Regions from separate parts of the Sporosarcina sp. P16b genome, predicted to be linked through region 2. Evidence: riboswitches for the same ligand, from Rfam matches in the RefSeq annotation. Region 2 holds a riboswitch; the other holds the start of a gene.
The links. A riboswitch is a leader RNA that binds a small molecule or an ion and turns the genes downstream of it on or off. The one in region 2 is predicted to bind FMN.

Region 1 (11,298 bases), on a different contig from region 2:
AAGTGTTGATTTACCACTGCCGGATAGCCCCATAATTACGAAAGTTTCACCTTCCATGATTTCCATATTGGCGTTATAGACACCTACTGTATGTCCAGTCTTTTCGAGGATATCGCGCTTAGAAGCTCCTTTTTCAATCATAGGAATGACTTTTTTAGGGCGAGGACCAAAGATCTTGGTGACATTTTCTACTTTAATTTTAACGGTCATGCTGATCTCCTCCCTGTACTTTGTAGGCGGTCTGCTACTCCATTGGTCAAACGGTCAATAATTATCGCTAAGAACACGATACTGATACCTGCTTCAAATCCTAATGATATATTGATTTGATTGATCGAGAATAGTACACGTTCACCTAATCCGTGAGCACCAACCATTGAACCAACAACAGCCATTGATAAAGCCATCATCGTAGTTTGGTTGATACCTGCCATCATAGTAGGTAATGCTTGAGGTAATTGTACTTTTACTAACATTTGGTTACGAGAAGATCCGAAAGATTCTGCTGACTCAATCACTTCAGAATCCACGTTTCGGATGCCGAGCTCTGTTAGACGAATAACTGGTGGTAATGCGTAAATGATGGTCGCAATAATTGCGGGAACATTCCCAAGAGGGAAGAAGAATATTACAGGTATTAAGTAGACAAATGTAGGCATTGTCTGCATAGCATCTAATAGAGGACGAATGATGACGGAAAATGTTTTGCTAAAAGCCATCAAGATGCCCACTGGAATGCCGATCGCCAGGGATAGTACAACAGATATGACAATAATAGCGACTGTTGTCATCGTATCTTCCCATAAATTGAAGGAACCAATCAAAAAGATAAAGGCGGCAAACATGATGCCGTTCAAAATGGAATTTAAATACCAACCAAGCAGGAATACCACAATCATGATAGCCCACCAAGGTGTAGCGAGTAGTGCTGTTTCAATAGTTCGGATTGTAGTGGAGGCAATCGTGAAGATGAAATCAAATAGCCAGCCAAAATTCATTGCAAGAAAATCAATAAACTTTTCGACATAATCTCCTATAGGTATTCTGATGTTAGGGAATTCATTCATAGGCAGTAAGCTAGGTCGTACTAGCTTGTCCCTCTCTTTCTCTAGGTTTAGTAATAATACAAAAGAAAAGGGGTGGAGCGGAAAGCGCCCACCCCAGCAAATCCAAAAATGTATTACAGTGCTGCTTTAACTTTCTCAGCAATATCCTCTGGTACCCATGAAGTCCAGAGATCTTCATGTTCTTTCATAAACCATTTTGCGGTATCTTCTGGACTAGCTTCATTTTCACCCATATACTCTAACGCTTCTTCTGTTAGTGCACTGCTAGTTTCGTAATGGCTCAAGAACTCTACTACTTCAGGAGCTTGTGTTTTCAAATCTTTATGCACACTGACGTAGACATCATTAGGAGGAAATTCACCAGACTTATCTTTATCCCAAGCCTCTTGATCAAAAGGCTCGTCCTCTAATAGTGTTAAGTCATATGTTGCAGTCACCCAAGTAGGAGACCAGTAATAACCAACCCATGGCTCACCTTTTTTATATGCACTAGCTAAGTCAGCTACGATGGATGAGTCAGAGCCAGGAGCTAAGTACGTATACTTTTCATCTAAACCATACGTAGTTAATTTTTCATCCAAGTGTTTACTGACCAACCAGCTAGATGGTGCACCGATGATACGTCCCTTATCTTTGTTTTCAGGATCTCGAAATAATTCAGGATACTTTTCTAAGTCTTTTATTGTTTTCAAATCAGGAGCTACCGCTTCGATGTTACGCTCTGGATCGCCTTTAATTACGTATGTAGGAACATACAGGCCTTGAGAGTTATCGTCGAAGTTTGTTGAAACTGTTTCGATATCTCCGCTGTCGACTGCCTTTGTATACGCCTCACCCAAGTTATCAGACCAAACTTCTGTATAAACTTGTAGATCACCTTGTTGTAACGCTTGCAGTGTTGCAGGAGAAGTACCGTTTATTACTTCCGTATCATAGCCATAGCCTTCTTCTAAAATAATCTGTGCAATGCTGTTGTGGATTCGAATACTATCCCATCCTGCATCTGCCAGTTTAATCGTACTTATTGAATCTTTACTATCACTGTTACCGCACGCTGTCAAAAGTACTACTGTTAGAATGGATAAAAACAACATAAACTTTCTCAAAAAATCAAATCCTTTCTCTTTATAATTTTTTCATCACGGAATGCTGTTTTTTTGCTTGAATATCTTAAAAGAAACCACAAGAAAAAATATGTAGATAGTTGAAGATATCGAGGGAAAATAATCATTTTTTCGCGATACTATTACACGAGTTTACAGGATAATTAAATTAATATCAATTTAATTATTTAGATAACTTGTAACTTTATGCAATTTTAAATAGATTATTAGAGTTTTTTGTAATGAAAAAAGTAAATGTTGTTAGATTGGTCGTGGTGAGTAAACTTAGGTGATAACCTATGAGGGGTATAGGCTCATGCTTTGTCGAATAGTAGGAGAAAGTGATACTATATGGTATGCTGATTACATATAACAAAAGTGTTTTATCGTACGCGAGGTTTATTTATGCACTTCGGACAAATCTTTGTAACAGTTTCTAAGGAATTGTCATGATTTTTTGATTTTACTTTTAAGAAAATGATATAGTTATATATACGAATGGAAAGATATTTAAATGTAATGTAAAAGGAGAACGGACCCATATGACGAAAGAAGCCCATGTTGTTTCGAGTACTACTCAAAGCCGCTCAGCGTCTACCTTCTTCTCGGATATTAAATCATTAGTTAAAGGACCTGTACTCATCGCGAATATATTTCCGGTATTTACGGGGTTTTGGTTGGCACTATATTTTTCTGGCATGACACTCACGGGCAACTGGGGGGTGTTCCTGCTAACCATGATAGGTAGCACCTTGCTTGTCGCAGGTGCGCTTGTAATGAATAACTGGTTTGATTCTGATATTGATACGGTTATGGAAAGAACAAAGAACCGTCCGACTGTGACAGGCCATTTTGCTTTGAAAACCGTATTAAATATTGGTTTGATATTATCGGGAATTGGAATGTTATTATTATTATTCACTACATTAGAAGCGGCGATTTATGCATTTATCGGATGGTTTACGTATGTAATACCCTATACGATGTGGTCTAAACGTAAATACACATTGAATACAGTGATTGGCAGTGTGTCGGGAGCGGTTACCCCCCTCATAGGATGGGCGGCTATTATGCCAGCAGATCATATCGTACCGATAGTTTTGGTCGTTATACTATTTATTTGGCAAATGCCTCATACATTTGCGATTGCTATGAAGAAATATAAAGATTATAGTGCGGCTAATGTAGCGATGTTGCCTGTCGTTTATGGATTTAACATCACAAAACGTCAGATGCTAGTATATGTATTATGTTTATTGCCGTTACCGTTTTTATTAACGATGTTTGGCACTACATTCATTATAATCGCGACATTGATGAACCTTGGATATATTGCGGCTAGTATATACGGATTCTATGCAAAAGATGATTATAAATGGGCTAACTTGATGTTCTTGTACTCAGTCAATTACATGACGCTATTATTCGGCATGATGATTCTTTGGACTTTTTAATCAATACGAAAAAGACTTCCCTTCACGCGATGTGATAGAGAAGTCTTTTTTGTGCTAGAATTATTGAGGAGTTTGACAATTTAGGAATAAACAGTTCGTAATATACAGTGAAAGATGGATTTTAGGAGGGGTATGAATGAAGGAGCAAGTACAATTATTGAAGCCGAAACTAGATGAAGTGTTTGCGCATTTGCACAGTCATCCGGAAGTCAGTTGGAAGGAAACAAAAACCACAACTTACTTAAAGGAGTTTCTTCAGCGTGAAGGATTTAATGTAAAGTTATTCGACGGTATAACAGGTTTATCCGTTACGATCGGTGAAGGTAAGCCGGTAGTCGGGTTACGTGTAGATATAGATGCATTGTGGCAAGAAGTGGATGGTGTGTACCAAGCGAATCATTCATGCGGACATGATGGGCATATGACAATGGGAATTGGCGCATTGCTTATGGCGAAAGAACGCGGAATTCCCGAGAAAGGCACATTAAAAGTATTCTTCCAGCCCGCGGAAGAGAAGGGGAAAGGTGCGCTAGCTGTTTTGGAGCAGGGATTGATCGATGATATCGATTACTTATACGGCGTTCATGTAAGGGCAGCGGATGAAATGGCTGACGGTTACTCCTCGGCCTCATTACGTCACGGTGCGGCGAAAATGATTAGTGGAGCGATAAAGGGAACAGAAGCACATGGTGCAAGACCGCATCAAGGAAAGAATGCCATTGAGGTCGGGGCTACTTTGGTAGCAGGTTTACAGTCCATTCATTGTAATCCAATGGTTTCACATACAGCGAAGATGACGATGTTCCAAGCGGGAGGAGAATCTGCCAATATCATTCCCGGCAATGCTAAATTCAGTTTGGATTTACGGGCCCAGGAAAATGTGGTGATGGATGAATTATATAAACAGGTGGAACGTGTGATTCAAGCAGTAGAAAGACAATACGATGTAGAGATTAACTATGAAGTTATGGCAGAAATGGTCGCGGCGGAAGTAGATGCTGAAGCAGAAGATCTAATGTATCAGGCGATTGCTAAAGTGGTCGGTAAAGAGAAGACTACACGTACTGTTGTCACACCAGGCGGGGAGGATTTTCACTTCTATTCTGTAAAACGACCAACTGTCAAAAGTACAATGCTAGGTTTGGGATGCGGCTTAACGCCAGGACTCCACCATCCACAAATGACATTTAATCAAGACGCGTTGGCAACAGGAGTCGAAATTTTAACTACTGCCATCGAATTAACATTCCAATCTAAAAAATAGAAGGTGACAGTATGAGGAAGGATATAGAAGTCAGAAAAGTGACGACTATCGAAGACATTCATTCTATGCAAAAGCTTGAGAAGCAAATTTGGGGAATGGAACCAATCCCTGTCCATCAGACCATTACGGCAGTCAAAAATGGTGGGTTGATTGTTGGAGCGTTTCTAGAGGAGCGTATGGTCGGCTATTCCTATAGTTTCGCAGGCTATTCAGATGGCCAAATATATCTATGCTCCCATATGCTTGCGGTAGATGATGAATTTCAGATGAGAGGCATTGGTAAGCTGTTAAAAGAAGAACAACAACGTCTTGCCCGAGAAATGGGCTATCGATTAATCGTTTGGACATTCGATCCTCTTGAAAGTCGCAACGCCTATTTAAATACTTCAAAGTTATACGGTGTCTGTTACGACTATATAGTGGATTGTTATGGAAAGATGGACGATGGGTTAAACAAAGGGTTACCGACTGATCGTTTTCAAGTCGCATGGTGGATTGACAGTCCGCGTGTAATGGAGAAATGGCAACCTAATTTGCTATATAGCCGCCCCTTTTCAATTCGCTTGAGTGATGATCTATACCCAGCTATACTATTACCGGAAACGAATGAATGGATACAGGCGGAAGCGATAGAAGTGCCTGTTCCCAAACATATTCAATTGATCAAGCAACACAACTCGCAATTGGCCTGTGAATGGCGAATGAAGACGAGGAAAATATTTCAGCAACTGAGTGAGGCGGGATTCGCTTTAATCGATGTGTGGAGAACAGGAGAGTCTGTACAGTACTATCGATTCTGCAAGCGATCCATCATTCCGTTGCAAAATTAAAGGAGCTTATTCAATGAAAATCAACTCAATTACACTTCGTAGAATGAATATGACAATGAAACATCCGTTTACTACAAGCTTTGGTACGATTCAGCAAAAAGACTTTCTATTGGCAACTGTCACAGACGAGGACGGTCATGAGGGGTGGGGGGAATCTGTTGCTTTTACTGCGCCTTGGTATAGTGAAGAAACGACAGAGACGACGATTCACATGCTTCGTGATTTCCTGATTCCCGCAGTACTTGGCAAATCAATTACACACCCCGATGAGGTAAGTGACTTATTTGGACATATCCGCAAAAATAATATGGCGAAAGCGACGCTTGAAGGGGCGATATGGGATGTATATGCAAAGCATCACCATATGACGCTTGCTGAAGCACTTGGAGGGAAACGGCAACGAATTGAAGTGGGTATCAGTATTGGAATCGAAGAAAAAATTGAAGACTTATTGGCGAATATTAAAGGTTTTATAGATGAAGGATATAAGCGCATCAAAGTGAAAATCAAACCTGGTTATGACGTGGAAGTGATTCGCGTCATTCGAGAAGCCTACCCTCATGTACCGTTAATGGCGGATGCTAACTCAGCTTATACGTTAGACGATATAGAGTTGTTGAAAGAACTAGATCAGTTTAATTTGATGATGATTGAGCAACCGCTTGCTTCCGATGATATTGTCGATCATGCCAAATTGCAAAAACACATTCAGACACCGATCTGTCTAGATGAAAGCATTCATTCGTTGGAAGATACGCGTAAAGCTATCGAACTTGGTAGTTGTAAAATAATTAACGTAAAAATTGGTAGAGTAGGTGGCTTGACAGAGGCGAAGAAAATTCATGACTATTGTGCAGCGAAAGGTATCGATGTATGGTGTGGCGGCATGCTAGAATCGGGTATAGGCCGAGCGCATAACGTAGCGTTGACAACTTTACCTAATTTCACGCTCCCGGGCGATACAGCTGGGTCTTCACGCTACTGGGAACATGACATCATTACACCAGAAGTTGTGGCGCATGAAGGTTATATTACAGTCCCGTCAGAAGATGGAATTGGGTACATTCCCAATATGGAAGCATTGGACCGATTTACAGTGGACAAATGGGTGTTTTCGTCAGAATAAATATTCAACTATTGTTATTTAGTCATCATATGTGCTAGACTTTTAGTTAATCGAATATGTTTCCTTCGGGGCAGGGTGTAATTCCCTACCGACGGTGATGAGCTAGCAAGCTCTTAGTCCGTGACCCGGATGCTTTAAATAAGCGGAAGGTGGATTTGGTGAAACTCCAAAGCCGACAGTTAAAGTCTGGATGAGAGAAGGAACAGTGCGTATATACTACATGTAATGATTTTTTCATTATTGTTTATAACGTTTATTTAGTCATGGTTACAAGCCCCGCATAATCTTTTGCGGGGCTTTTTGTATGTAGAAATGTCACTAGAGGAATACCGTAAGCTGGAGTGTTGCTCAATGAATCAGAATTATATGGAAATGGCTTTGCAACTCGCAGAAAATGTGGCAGGTCAAACCTCTCCCAATCCACCAGTAGGTGCGGTCGTAGTAAAGGCAAACCGAATCATTGGAATGGGCGCACATTTACAAGCCGGAGAGCGCCATGCGGAACGAGTCGCACTTGATATGGCGGGAGCGAGTGCAAGGGATGCTGATTTGTATGTAACGCTTGAACCTTGTTCTCACACTGGTAAAACTTCGCCTTGTGCTGATGCCATCATTCAAGCGGGTATCCAGCATGTCTATGTTGCGACAACGGATCCCAATCCACTTGTAGCGGGTAAAGGTATTGCGAAACTTCGTGGAGCAGGAGTGGAAGTAACCGAATCTGTTTCAGTTGAACGCGCTAAAAAACTTTATCAACCATTTTTTCATTTTATTAGAACCAAAACACCTCATGTGACAATGAAAACAGCTATGACGATAGACGGTAAAATTGCGACTTCAAAAGGAGATAGTAAATGGGTGACGAGTGAGCAAGCGCGACTCGATGTCCATCAGCTTCGCCATACACAGGATGCAATTTTAGTAGGTGTACAAACACTTCTTCACGATAATCCTCTTCTTACCACCAGACTGCCCCTAGGTGGACGACATCCTATTCGAGTTATTTTAGATACATCATTACGAACACCGGAATCTAGTCAAGTTATTCAAAATGCAGAAGCACCGACGTGGATTTTTTGCGGGCAATACGCGGAGTTAACACGTGAAAAGTTACTTAGGAAACCGCATGTCCAGATCATCCGAATGCAAAAAGCCCAGTTGATTGTAGAAGATATTCTACTAGAACTAGGAAGACGTGGTGTTATGACGTTGCTTGTTGAAGGTGGAGCAGCTATTAATGCTTCATTTGTGAAAGCGCGTGCAGTGCAGAAAGTCATTAGCTATGTAGCACCCAAATTGCTTGGAGGGATTGGATCTTTGACACCAATTGGCGGACTGGATCCCCGATTGATGAATGAAGCGTTTCCCTTAACCTTTGAAAGTGTAGAGATGATTGGTCCAGACATTAAAATCATAGCGGTACCGAAAGAGGGTGATTGAATCATGTTTACAGGAATAATTGAAGAGATTGGTTCAGTTAAGCAAATACAACCAGGTGCTCAATCTATGACGGTTACGATAGCTGCATCCCTTGTTTTAACAGATGTGAGAATAGGGGATAGCATCGCAGTCAATGGTGTCTGTTTGACGGTAAAGAGTTTTACAAAAGATCAATTTGCAGCGGACGTCATGCCTGAAACCATTTCCTCTACTTCACTACGACAATTAGCGACGGGAGATCCTGTGAATTTGGAGCGGGCACTCGCGGCAAATGGTAGGTTTGGCGGACATTTTGTCACAGGGCACGTAGACGGAATAGCTACGATTCGTGACAAGCGAACAGTTGATAATGCATTATATATACGCTTGTCATTACCTCAAGGATATGACTCCTATCTGTTGCATAAAGGCTCTATCGCATTGGATGGTACTTCATTGACGATCTTTGAAGTGAAGGATACGGATATTACGATTTCGTTGATTCCACATTCACAAGAAATGACAGTCATCGCAAAAAAGCAAATAGGAGATATAGTCAACTTCGAATGCGATATGCTCGCTAAATATGTTGAGAATATGTTGCAAAAAAGACAAGTTGCAGGTCAAATGATGTCAAAAGACTTTTTACAACAACACGGATTTATGTGAAGGAGTGAATGAAGATGTTTCATACAATCGAAGAAGCATTAGAGGATTTACAACAAGGTAAAGTCGTCATCGTAGTCGATGATGAAGATCGAGAGAATGAAGGCGATTTCGTGGCACTAGCGGACAGTATTACGCCTGAAATCATCAACTTCATGGCAACGAAAGGTCGAGGCTTGATTTGTGTGCCGATAACAGAACAAAAAGCCGCCCAACTAGGATTACAGATGATGACCGATAATAATACGGATTCACATGGCACCGCGTTTACGATTAGTATCGATCATCGCTCTACACATACTGGGATCAGTGCATTTGAACGTGCGGATACAATCGTTAAAATGATGGACCTAAGTGCTACTGCGGGTGAATTCAAACGTCCTGGACATATATTTCCACTTGTAGCGAAGTCAGGCGGTGTATTAGAACGTACAGGACATACTGAAGCTGCGGTCGATTTAGCGCGACTGGCAGGCAGTGCTTCGGCGGGCGTAATTTGTGAAATCATGAGTGAAGACGGAACGATGGCGCGTGTGCCGGAATTACGTCAGATGGCTGAAGAGCTAGATCTGAAACTCATCACCATTCAAGACCTGATTCATTATCGTCTACAACGAGAGAAATTAGTTATACGTGAAGCAGAGATCAAGCTACCGACAGATTATGGCGAGTTCCGCATGATTGGCTATACTGAAACGATGACAGGAAAAGAACATGTTGCACTGGTAAAAGGAGACGTTACAACCGAAGAGCCGGTCTTAGTAAGAGTTCATTCGGAATGCTTGACAGGCGACGTCTTTGGATCATGCCGTTGTGACTGTGGTCCGCAACTGCAAGCTGCTCTCTCTCAAATTGAAGAAGAAGGGCGCGGTGTATTGTTGTATATGCGTCAAGAGGGCAGGGGAATAGGCCTAATCAATAAACTGAAAGCTTATGAACTGCAAGAACAAGGTTTTGATACGGTGGAAGCAAATGAAAAACTCGGATTTGCAGCTGATTTACGTGATTATGGTATCGGTGCACAAATTCTACAGAATCTTGGTATTACGCAAATGCGTTTGCTGACGAATAACCCAAAGAAAATTGCTGGCTTAAAGGGCTATGAATTGGAAGTTGTTGAACGCGTTGCGATTCAGCTACCATTCAATGAAGCGAACGAAAAGTACCTACACACAAAGGCAGAAAAACTTGGACATTTATTAACTTTATGAGGAGAGATGAAACATGGGTAATTTATTTGAAGGGCATTTAGTAGGCACGGGGTTAAAGGTAGGTATCGTCGTTGGACGATTCAACGAATTTATCACAGGGAAGTTACTGTCAGGTGCACAAGATGCGTTCAAACGTCACGGTGTAGATGAAGCCGATGTAGATATAGCGTGGGTGCCAGGTGCATTCGAAATTTCGTTAATTGCAAAGAAAATGGCAGATTCAAAAAAATATGATGCAGTCATTACATTAGGCACGGTCATCCGTGGAGCAACTCCTCATTTTGACTTTGTTTGTAATGAAGTGGCAAAAGGTGTTTCACAAGCAAGCATGCAATCGGGTATTCCGGTAATTTTCGGTGTACTAACAACGGATACGATTGAGCAATCGATCGAGCGTGCAGGGACTAAAGCAGGGAACAAAGGCTGGGACGCAGCAGTGTCTGCTATTGAGATGGCGAACCTTACGAAGCAGTTCGACTAATTAGTAATGGAGTTAAAAGAGGATGTCCCCGAAGTTACTTTACTTCATGGGACGTCCTCTCTTGTAATGTGTAATTCAAATTCAGGTGCAATGAAAGTGCATGCTCGTAACACTTCGTTTGTTCTTGCAAAGGATGCATAAAAGGGGAGACTTCGTGTGGCTATGTTCCCTCTGAAATGTAAATCCTCCTTCTACCACCATGCAAACTACTCAATTCTAAACTCTATGAATAAAAAAACTGTCTTAGAAACCGAATTGATTTCTAAGACAGTCCTACATTCATTATTTTACCGCTACTATGCCTAACTTTTCGCGTGCCTGTACAGTTGCAACCACCATATTCTTCAACGCTGCAACTGTTTCTTCACGCTTTCTCGTCTTCAAACCACAATCAGGATTGATCCAGAATTGAGAAGGCTCGAGCACTTCAAGACCTTTGTTAATAATCTCTGTCATCTCTTCTACTGCAGGAACGCGTGGGCTATGAATGTCATAGACACCTAGACCGATTCCTTTGTCATAATGATATTCATTGAAAGCCTCGACTAAGTCACCGTGACTACGTGACGTTTCAATGGAGATTACGTCTGCATCCAGCGCGCTAATCGCTTCAATAAAGTCATTGAAATCACAATAGCACATATGCGTATGAATTTGCGTTGTATCTTCGACTGATG
Region 2 (11,298 bases):
TATGTTTTCTCAAATTGGCCACTTGATCTTCCATCAACGCAACGAGCGGAGAGATGATGATCACTATTCCATCAAGCATATAGGCGGGTAATTGATAGCAAAGTGACTTCCCCATACCCGTTGGAAAAATTGCCACAGTATCTCGTCCAGCCAATAACTCCGTAATCACTTCTTGTTGGCCAGGTCGAAATGATTCATAACCAAACTTTTGATGCAATACTTTCTGAAGTTCCATCAGCTCTCTCTCCTTTCCATGATGATGATTAATCGCAGTTGAAAATACGACAATTCCGGGCATTGCTGTTTCAACAAACGCAATCGTTTAGTCTGCAACTGTTCAACATGACGCCAAACCGTAACCATTTGTTCTTTCGTTACAAATTCTTCATATGGAAAGTTATCCATATTGGCCGCTAATTCAATGAAATGATCCTCTATAGTACTCAATTTCAAATTTCGTAGTGAGGCAATTTGCTCCAGCGAATAGCCTCGCTCGAATAGTTTCCGTGTCCGTTCAGCAGATTGTGTCAAATATGTGTCCACTCTGCAGTCCGCTGCTAATTCTGTCAGCAAAGGCATGTTCGGTTGCTGGAGTAGGAAATCGAGCAAGATATGTAATGCTTCTAAATAGTAAAGTTGTATAGTCTTAGCCGATACGTTTAGACTAGCCGCCAGCTGTTCCCAAGTAGACGCAGTAAGCCCGTATCCCGTCAATCGACTAGTCACTATCGTACGTTGCAAATCTGATAATGAGGAATGAATTAGCGCGTGTTCCAATTCTTTTCGCAATGATGTGGATAGATTAGTCATGCTATTTGATTGATTACGTAAAAGTCCTTTGATAAATTGCTGGGTAGGCAACTCCTTTTGAATTGGCATGAACATCGTCTCACCGCTGCGTAAATTGGACAACGTCTGTACTAGCAAGGCCAACCGTCTTCCGAACTCTCTTTCACGTCCTCGGTAATTCCAGCCATTAAATCGCCACATTTCACTACCCGTCGCCATCTGACCTTTTGCTGTCACATAGACGAGTTCATTTATTAAGATCAGTCCGTCAGCCTGCATTCGCTCTAACGCTTGCTGGAATTCGCTTGCCGTCAATTGTGGCAACAATGCATAGTATGATTTAACTTGATAATATTCAACGTCTTGTAACGTCTGCCCTGACCGTTTTCCGCGAAGTATATGATAGACACCTTGCGCTGAACGTTCACCATGGAGGCGTTGAAAGATCGTTAATAAGATTGAATCCAAACTCATTTGCGCGCCCTCCTTGAAGAAATTGCGTATTTTTGTTGAAAAGTGATGAAAACAGCTTTAGAATAGAGTAGATACAAAATAGGTTGAGTGAATGGAAGAAGGGAGAAAGACAAATGTCTAGCAAAAAGTTTACGATTGTCGATCAGGATACGTGTATAGCCTGCGGGGCCTGCGGAGCTGCTGCGCCGGATATCTATGATTATGACGATGAGGGAATTGCATTTGTTATTTTAGATGATAACATGGGAAACACTGAAGTTCCAGAAGAACTGATGGAGGATCTCGAGGATGCATACGATGGCTGCCCTACAGATTCAATTAAAATTGCGGATGAAGCCTTCGAAGGCGATCCATTAAAATATGAAGATTGATTCAGTCCTCACAACACTTCCTCCCATATGGAAGTGTTGTTTTTTACTTGTTGAATAAAATATAGCCGCCACTAGTTAGCGAGTGCATAACAAATTCCCGTATATAGAATAAACTGACGAGATGTTGGGATCGGGATTTTCACTGAAATACGTTCAAAGAGCACAATGCGTAACCCACCGTAGAAAGTGAGTGCACTATGTCCATCCACTACAAACGTAAGTTTCGGTCAAAAAACTCGGTCGACCCCAGCTTGCTCTTTCGGAAAGCGTCTTCAGGTGGCGCTTTCACTCCTTCGTACTCACTTGCCAATCCTCTATTTACAGTAAAAACGCCAGCCTCCCGTATATTCAGGATGACTGGCGTTTATTTGTTTAGAACGATAATTTCTTTTGTTGCTGATTAATCCACTTCTCCATGCTTCTATATAACATCAACGTGATGACTAATAGCATTACGCCTTTGATTAAGTTGAACGGTAAGATCCCCAATACGATTATCTGATACAGCGAATCTCCTGTAACTGCTGGCATACCTAGGAAATATGTGTACATCGGCAAGAACACTAAGTAATTTAATATGCTCATACCTACTGCCATCGCTACTGTACCTGCGATCAAACCTGATGCAAGACCTTTAGCTGAACGATACTTCATAAAGATCCAGTAGATTGGCATAATAAATAATACACCTGTCACAAAGTTTGCGACTTCCCCTACCGGTACGCCTGTTGGACTTCCTGATAAGAACCAATGCATGACGTTTTTCAATAACTCTACGCCTATACCTGCAACAGGTCCCATTGTCATGATAGCCAGTACAGCAGGAATCTCACTGAAATCGATCTTCAAAAATCCAGGCATTGCCGGGATTGGAAAGTTGAACTGCATTAACACAGTTGAAATACTTCCCAAAATAGCCACCAAAATTAGCTTACGTAACTTCTTATTATTCATTTGTTCCTCTCTCCTTTTGCGATTCACTTCAAAAGAGGAAAGGCTGGCTCATCCATTGTTCCGCTAAAAATCCCTAAAGCAAATTATGCTTTAGGGAGAATAAAATGCACTGTTAAGAACAGATAAATCACACAAACTTATCCGTCAGGTAACAAGCACCACTTTTGCGTACACAAAAAGATGGCTGCACCTTCACCTTCTCCCATCCAGACTATACTGTCGGCTCCGGAATCTCACCAGAATCAGCTGTTAAGCTCGCGGGCTAAAAGTAGTATTCTACTTCATTTCCGCCGGTCGGGAATTACACCCTGCCCCGAAGATGAATCAATATTTAGTTATGAACCTATTATAACGCAAAAAAACTGTTTTGTAAACTTCACAAGTTTACAAAACAGAATTATTCGTTAATTAAATACTTTGGATTTACACCAATGGGTTTTTCCAATGGCTGAGTGAAATCAAATCTCATCCATTGTTCTTGTACGACTCGTTCGAATTTTACGTAGTTATCGAAACTTGCCGCTGTCATCAAGATGCCTTCTATTAATTGCAGCGCTTCTTCTTGTTGCATCTTTTCTAAATCAAGTACTTCAGTGAATTTCACGTTAACCATATCTTTTTCTACTTTAACCGTGAAGTCAATTCCTTCAGGGACCACAGTCGAATACATATCATTCGGTGACTTTTTCATGTCAATCAATGCTTGCTCTACCGTAAGGGAAGTTTTGCCGAAATTAGTGGACAGTACTACTTCCCCATCTGACTTCATGTATCGATAGTATGCTTGATGCGAAACCGTACCTAACAAAGTGATCGGTTCCTCTACTTGACCTACTTGATCCAATGTAATTGCAGAAGCATCTTCTTGTAGCCACACGATTTCATCATATCCTTGAAACGTATCTAGTAGAGACAAATTTAACATCTCAAGTGTCGCACTCGACACGTCATAAGTATGATCTGTGGCAAACTTCATTTGAACTTGATGACCATGTGAAGAAATGATCGCTTTATAAGGATGATATTCTATAAATCCAAGCGCCTCTTCATCTATTTTATTTGCATACTCGTTATAAAGTGTCACTGCATCCGAAGAGCCTCCTAAGCGTTCATGCAAGCTTTCATTCGGTAGTAGGAACGTAACTGGAACAACGGTCGCCTGATCGGTGACAAGGCCAATATGAAACGCTGTGTGATCCACGACATTAGCAGGATAGGCCGCGTACGACAGTGGTGCTGTGACCTGTCTTGTAAACACAGATGCATCACTTGCTTCGCTCGATTGCATTTCTTCATTACTCTCCATCTTAATAGCATCAGCTGAATCTTCCGTCGTTGCTTTATCCAGTGATACTTCATTATTCTGTTGAATGAATACCGGCAGGATGATGGTGAGCAATAAAATCGCTGCAACAATTGCAATAAGTGAAGACCATTTAGGTTTGAAAGGCTTTTTTATAGGCTGATTCGCTCCAGAGAGTCTTGAATCACTTTTTAACCGCTGCATAATCTCATCTTTAGAACGCTGATCTTTCACGACCGGCATGTCACGTAAACGTTTCTCGAGATTGTCTTCATTCCATTTATCTCTGCTCATGTCATCTATCCTCCCTGACCGAACCTGCTTCCAATTTCGCCTTTAATGCTTTGATTGCCCGATGTTGTGTTGTTTTCACTTTGCTTTCGGTCCAGCTTAAAACCTCAGCCGTTTCAGCAATCGATAGATCCTGGAAGAACCGCATAAGGATGACCATTTTCTGATCACCCGTACATGTGTGTAACGCTTCAAGCACTTGTTTCTGCTCTTCGCCCGCTTCCACTAAATGTTCGGGCGAGTGGTCTATTGAAATTAATTGCTCTGTTTCCCAATTGAAATGAATATTTGTATGTTTCATGCTGGTCGATTGTTTTCGGAAAAAGTCGATGGAGACATTTTTCGCAATCGCAAATAACCAAGTTTTCTCAGAACTCTTCCCTTCAAAACGGCCGTATGATTTGAGAACACGCACATATACCTCGTGCATCAAATCTTCCGCTACCTCCCGATTGCGAGTCAAATAAGTGAGGAAGTTGAATACGTCACGGTTATAGTCTTCATATAATCGTTGAAAAACGGAGTCATCCATTCAATCCCCTCGCTCTATAGTAGTCGTTTCAATCTAAGAGAAGTTTCATGTGTTTAATGCTTCAAATGGTAGTGAACAAATAAAGATGGTTCCTTTTTCATCTCCACGTGTCGCTAAAATCGAACCGTTATGGGCTTCCATAATATTTTTTGCGATTGCCAAACCAAGTCCTGTACCGCCTTTTCCTCTTGTTCTAGCTTTATCCGCCTTATAGAAACGCTCAAAAACAAATGGCAAATCTTTTTCAGGAATACCGACACCTGTATCAGCTACTGTTATATCAAGCATTCCGGTAGACCGGTAGACGGATAGCGTCACGGCTCCACCGTCCGGAGTATGACGAATGGCATTGTCGATCAAATTAGTGAATACTTGCTCCAGACGATCTTCATCAGCCGTTATTATTAGGGTATTCAACTCATCTGTTTTCAAAGACAAGTCCACTTTCGCGTCTTTTGCCACTTGTGAGAACTTTGTCACTATACGTTCTAAAAACTCCACAATTGATAGGGGGCTTTTATTCAATTGAATATAGCCTGACTCCATTCTTGCTAAATTCAACAAATCCGTGACGAGGCGGCTCATACGCTTGGATTCATCATGAATAATCTGGACCATTTCCATACGTTCTTCTTCACTGCTCACTACATCATCTATGATGGCTTCACTATATCCTTGCAACATCGAAATGGGTGTTCGTAATTCATGCGATACGTTAGCGATGAAATCCGAACGTAATTTATCCAGTTTATGTTGTTCCGTCATATCACGAAATACTGCCACCGCTCCCCGGATACTATTTTCACTGTATAAAGGGCTAATAGAGATCACATAAAACTGTCCGCCCAATTCCAACTCGTCTTCCACTTCCTCTGCGAATGAAATGGCATGCTCAAGCATATGGAAAACATCTTTAGGCAATGGATGATGACTTTTCTGATTGTAACCATACCATTTCTTCAACAGTAACTCAGCTTGCGGGTTTTTCAAAAGAATTGAATAATCTTGATTAAACGTCACGACTGCATCTGTCATAGATGTAAGAATGCTAGAAAGCTGTTCTTTCTCCTGCTTAATCAATTCAATATTATATTTTAGTTGACGTCCCATCTGATTGAATGCAGTTGCTAACTGACCAATTTCGTCTTTTTGCGCAACAGGTAAATGTGTATCGAAATTTCCTTTAGACAACTCAAACGCCGCTTGTTTCATCTTACGCAATGGCAAGGTAATCCGCGTAGATAAGAAAAATGCAAAGAATGTAGTCAAAATAAACGCGATGAATGCGGAGAGGAAGACAATATTGGTTGTACTTTTCGTCGTACGGTGCACGGCATCGAGGCTTTGATACATGAGTACACTCGCTTGCTCACCGCTAGCTTGTTCGAATGGATAGGATAGAATCAAAAATTGCTCCATGACGTCTTGCTCAGTCAATGAAGGCAATATCATTTCTTTCATTTTTTGCTTCCCAAGTTCCGGTAACTCATATAAACTGCTTTCGGACAGCAATTTATCTTCAATCTCCTCTTTACTTGAGGACGTATGAAATGAATACAAAATATCACCTTGTTGATCCACTACAATGGCATTCGTCTCCATGTCGAGAATATCCTCTATAATTTGGTGCATGGAATCGGCCGTTTGTCCGCTCTGATCATTGACAATTTTACTGATGGTGGCTGCTTCCCTTTGCAAAGATTCTTCTGCTTGTTTTGTATGGAAATTATCTAGAAACTCGAGTAGGAACAGTGTCACGATAAACAAGACAAAGGAAACGAGAAGCAATATGGTGGCCCATAGCTTCCCGACAATTGAATTCCATATTCTCATCATTCGTTTGGAACCTCGAACTTATATCCGACACCCCAAACGGTGACAATCATTTTCGCTGCCCTTTCTGAAACACGGCTCAATTTTTCACGTAGCCGTTTGACATGCGTATCCACTGTACGCAAATCTCCAAAGAATTCGTAATGCCATACTTCTTTTAGTAATTGTTCACGATCGAATACTTTGTCCGGTGATTTCGCTAGGAAATATAATAACTCATATTCTTTCGGTGTTAAATTAACTTCTTTACCTTCAGCTGTGACACGGTGAGCGTCATGATCGATCGTCAGCTGCGGGAAGACGACTAAGTCTTTCGATGTTGTGTTAGACGATACATTCGGAAATGCAACTGAACGTCTGAGCATAGCTTTTACGCGTAAGACTACTTCTCTTGGGCTGAATGGTTTCACGATGTAATCATCTGCACCGCTTTCAAACCCGCTTACACGGTCTGCTTCTTCACCTTTTGCTGTCAATAAAATAACAGGTGTCATAATTTTATTTTCACGCAGTTCAGCTAATACTTCCATGCCATCTTTCTCAGGCATCATCACGTCGAGCAGTATACAATCGTATTGTCCAGCAAACACTTTTTCTAAAGCATCGGCTCCATCGACCGCTTCTTCAATTTCATAACCTTCCCTAGATAAATACATATTCAACAGGCGACGAATGCGATCCTCGTCATCCACCACTAAGAGCTTCACAGTTTCTTCCACAATTCATTACCCCTTTCGACAACCTTCTAACACCATTGTACAATTACTGACCTATAAAAAGAAATAAAAAGACTGCATGACAATGAAAGTCATGCAGTCGAAGATTATGCGTATGAGTGTAAACCTGCAATAATTAAATTTACAGCAATTAAGTTAAACATGATGATAACAAATCCGATGACAGCAAGCCATGCAGACTTTTTACCTTCCCAACCTTTTGATAAACGCAAGTGAAGGAATGCAGCATAGAACAACCATGTAATGAGTGCCCACACTTCTTTCGGATCCCAACCCCAGAATCGTGACCAGGCTTCATGTGCCCAAATCATGGCGAATATCAACGCACCGAGCGTAAAGACTGGAAAACCAATCAATACAGCACGATAGCCAATTTCATCCATCAGTTGAGAATTCGCCTTCTTCGCTAACGGTTGGAATACCGCGGCAAGAGGCTTGCGTGCAATTAGGCGTAATAATACATAAAGCACTGACCCTACAGCTATAGACCAAACAAGAGAAGACAGTTTTTGTGCATTGATAATCGGAGGCAATTCAACCCAAGGTGTCATTTTCTCCGGTGTCATAGCTTCATACTCATTCATTCCGAATAATGGAGGTATGTGATACGTAATTTCCGCTGGTGCCTCATCTTTATCTATATACGTGAATTCTGCTTCATAGTTCATGACGTTGAAAGTCGTTGAAGATACAACAAAACCAAGAACTAGAACTAACGTATACATAACCGCTTCTATCCAAAAGCGTGATTTAGATTTTTTTGTCATATCGATATTCTTCACTAAGAATACAAGACCCGCTATCGCACTGATCGCCAGGATCGATTCACCAATAACCGTCGTAATTACGTGAATGAACAACCATTTACTTTGAAGTGCGGGAATTAGTGGGGTGACTTCCGTTGGGAACATCGTTGCATATGAAATAATAATAATCGCAACTGGCAACGCAAATAATCCAAGTGATGGTGTTCGGTAAATAATATATAACATGATGAATGCCCCTACGAGCATCATGCCGAACGCAGTTGTAAACTCGAACATATTACTAAGTGGTGCATGACCTGATGCAGCCCATCTTGTAAAGAAATAGCCCAAGTGAGAAAGGAACCCGATGATAGTAATAACTAAACCGATCGTTCCCCACTTACTATTATGATAAGCTTTTTCTGATTTCGACTTTTTTATAGCGCCCCCAAAAAAGAGCGTCGCTACTAAATAAGCAACAAATGAAACAAATAATAAGTTACTACTAATGGTAACTAAGTCCATATTTCCTCGTACCCTTCCTGTTCCGGCTTGTCCAACTCAGGATCCTGACGATCTATATAAGCAGGCAAGTCTGCTGTTTCTCGTAATGTATCCAGCTCTTTACGCAATGAGAACCAGTTTTTGTTCGTATGTGCAGCAATCAATAGATGTCCTTCTGTATCTTCTTGGATCCATACTCTACGGTGTTGCCAGTACATACCTTGAATAACACCAATCATAAATACTAGACCACCGAGTAAGAGGATATATAAAGTTTTATCTTTGCGAATTGTTAAACCGGAAATGTTTCGAGTCTCTGCAGCTGCAAACTTAATCGCATAGTCGTTCTCTTCTACTTCTAGCGTTTGACGAATTGCAACGAAACTCTTTTCACCTTCTGGCTTATCCGGTGTGTTCATTTGAAAAATGAATGCTGGATTATTTGGAACAGGTGACTTTGAATAGGGTTCCCCGTCTTTAATTCCATCATAATCCGGATAAAAACCTAGCATATTGACAGTAGATCCATTTCCAAGATCATATACTTTCGCCGGATCACTTAAATTTACCGTGAATTCTCCCAGAGATTCTTCAGAAGATTTATTCACCAAATGAAATGTCATGTTTTTAAGCTCGTCCAGTTTATAATCCATCTGGAAAACATTGTATCCATCAAACTTCAATGGTTTGTTTACATTGATAGCGTAATCTTTCACTTTTTTAAGGCTTTCACTACCAGGTAGTGCTCCCTCATCTTGTTTATACAACGTAACATCTGTTGTATACGATTTAGCAATCATACCGTTTTTCTCCAACGCCTCACCGAAGACTTCCGCTGCTTCTTCTTTTGTATAATTCTCTAACGTGAACTTTTTATTTTCAAGTACATAACCCGGTGCTCCAACGATATTACGTGTTTCTCCTTCACGAAGCCACATCGCTTCGTCAACATAAAAGCCCGGAATTCCTCTAAGCAAAACACCAGAAATGAAAATAATTAATCCGACGTGGTTAACATATGGGCCCCAGCGTGAAAAACGATTTTTTTCAGCTAAAATCGCACCATTTTCTCTTTTCACATTGTAACGCATTGCTTGTAGTTTCTCTTCTGCTTTTGCAAGTGATTCTTTCGTATTTCGGACATCGCCTTCTCCGAAAATCCGCTGACGCTTCATAAAGGAAGGATGACGCCGTGTACGTTGCTTTTTAAGTGATTTATAAAGCGGAACCACACGGTCAATACTTGCGATGATAATAGACGTTGCAAGCATACCGACTAGTACTTTAAACCACCAGCTATTATACATATCATAAAATCCTAGCTCATAATAAAGCTTTCCTACCGTACCATACAGACGCTCATAGTATTCCAAATAGCCTTCCGGCGTAGTGGCAGGTACATAGAACTTCTGCGGAAAGATGGTTCCAATTGCTGACGCGATTAATACCGCTGCAATAATACTGACACCAATCTTCACACTGGAGAAGAAGTTCCAAATTTTATCGATAATGGAACTCTTATAGGTTTGGGATCTTCTAGAAGATCCCTCGTAGCGCATATCTACAATATCACTTTTCTTTGCTTTTTCAGATAAGGGACGACCACACTTCTCACAAAGCTCTGTACCATAAGGATTTTCATGCCCGCATTGGCATTTGATTTTGCTCATTGAGTAACAATCTCCTTACTTTGGTTGAATGCTTTCTAAATACTCGTAAATTTGCTGTTCTGTCATTCCCTGTTTAATGACTTTCGTAATCTTTCCTTCTGAATTGATGAGGAAAGTTGTAGGTAATGGTTTGATATTATACAAATCCATAACAGTTTTGTTCTTATCCCATAACATCGGGAATGAAAGGTCCATGTCGTCTCTAAAAAGTTCTATTTTCACTTTTGGTTCTCCTACGTTGACAGTCAGGATATGTACACCCTTCGCTTCAAAGTCTTTATAGAGATCCTCCATATGAGGCATTTCCTTTTTACAAGGTGGACACCATGTGCCCCAGAAATTCAGGAATACGCCTTGCCCTTTGTAATCCGACAACTGATGTTTATTTCCTTCTAAATCTACAAGCTCAAAATCAGGCGCTGTATCCCCTTCCGCCAAAACTTTCACTTTATCTTTTGAAGTAATTGCGTAGACAATAATCGCAGCTAAAATTAATAGAAGGGCTGTTCTGCTAATTAGCCTGATAGTCTTTTTATTTTTGGCCAATCATATAACCTCCTGTCTAATTTATGTTCCAACTGCTATTATAGCAAAACATAAAATCAGTTGGCCCGGCACTAGTGATAGGTTTGTGAACTTTTGACACTTTCTTAGCCGATCTTTCCTGTTTCTGCTAACACGCGTAGTTGTTTCAATTCATGCCTTGTTAGTTCACGCGCTTCTCCGGCATTCAATCCGCGAGTTGTCAAGTTAGCAAACTCTTCACGCTTTAATTTTTGCACGGGACAATTAATTGCATCGAACATTCTTCGGACTTGACGGTTACGCCCTTCATGGATTGTGATCTCGACAATCGCAGAATTCGTTTTTTTATCTGAGCTCGTCATTTTCACACGCGCAGGAGCAGTACTTCCGTCTTCTAGTTCGATTCCTGTCTCCAATTTCTTGAGATCATCACGAGAAGGAATTCCTTTTACTTTAGCCACATATTTCTTTTTAATTTCGAATTTTGGATGAGTCATTAAATACGAGAAATCTCCATCGTTCGTCATCAGCAATACGCCTGATGTATCATAGTCCAGTCTACCGACAGG

Region 1: it holds a riboswitch for FMN, as region 2 does, so the genes downstream of both, ribD (bifunctional diaminohydroxyphosphoribosylaminopyrimidine deaminase/5-amino-6-(5-phosphoribosylamino)uracil reductase RibD) here and CSV77_RS01670 (ECF transporter S component) in region 2, are expected to answer to the same signal.

The regions. Positions count from the first base shown of each region.
Region 1 is NZ_PDYO01000002.1:513,011-524,308, reverse strand. Features, by position in the region: gene CSV77_RS05635 (quaternary amine ABC transporter ATP-binding protein) at 1-210, opposite strand, end outside; gene CSV77_RS05630 (ABC transporter permease) at 207-998, opposite strand; gene CSV77_RS05625 (ABC transporter substrate-binding protein) at 1,181-2,173, opposite strand; gene cyoE (heme o synthase) at 2,713-3,624, shown strand; gene CSV77_RS05615 (M20 peptidase aminoacylase family protein) at 3,761-4,888, shown strand; gene CSV77_RS05610 (GNAT family N-acetyltransferase) at 4,900-5,718, shown strand; gene menC (o-succinylbenzoate synthase) at 5,732-6,844, shown strand; FMN riboswitch at 6,902-7,050, shown strand; gene ribD (bifunctional diaminohydroxyphosphoribosylaminopyrimidine deaminase/5-amino-6-(5-phosphoribosylamino)uracil reductase RibD) at 7,196-8,284, shown strand; gene ribE (riboflavin synthase) at 8,288-8,932, shown strand; gene CSV77_RS05590 (bifunctional 3,4-dihydroxy-2-butanone-4-phosphate synthase/GTP cyclohydrolase II) at 8,947-10,140, shown strand; gene ribH (6,7-dimethyl-8-ribityllumazine synthase) at 10,154-10,621, shown strand; gene metE (5-methyltetrahydropteroyltriglutamate--homocysteine S-methyltransferase) at 10,904-11,298, opposite strand, start outside.
Region 2 is NZ_PDYO01000001.1:327,899-339,196, reverse strand. Features, by position in the region: gene CSV77_RS01685 (RecQ family ATP-dependent DNA helicase) at 1-235, opposite strand, end outside; gene CSV77_RS01680 (YpbB family protein) at 235-1,263, opposite strand; gene CSV77_RS01675 (ferredoxin) at 1,377-1,634, shown strand; gene CSV77_RS01670 (ECF transporter S component) at 2,007-2,588, opposite strand; FMN riboswitch at 2,779-2,913, opposite strand; gene CSV77_RS01665 (hypothetical protein) at 2,986-4,185, opposite strand; gene CSV77_RS01660 (RNA polymerase sigma factor SigX) at 4,187-4,714, opposite strand; gene CSV77_RS01655 (ATP-binding protein) at 4,760-6,550, opposite strand; gene CSV77_RS01650 (response regulator transcription factor) at 6,547-7,266, opposite strand; gene ccsB (c-type cytochrome biogenesis protein CcsB) at 7,371-8,555, opposite strand; gene resB (cytochrome c biogenesis protein ResB) at 8,546-10,204, opposite strand; gene resA (thiol-disulfide oxidoreductase ResA) at 10,220-10,750, opposite strand; gene CSV77_RS01630 (pseudouridine synthase) at 10,855-11,298, opposite strand, start outside.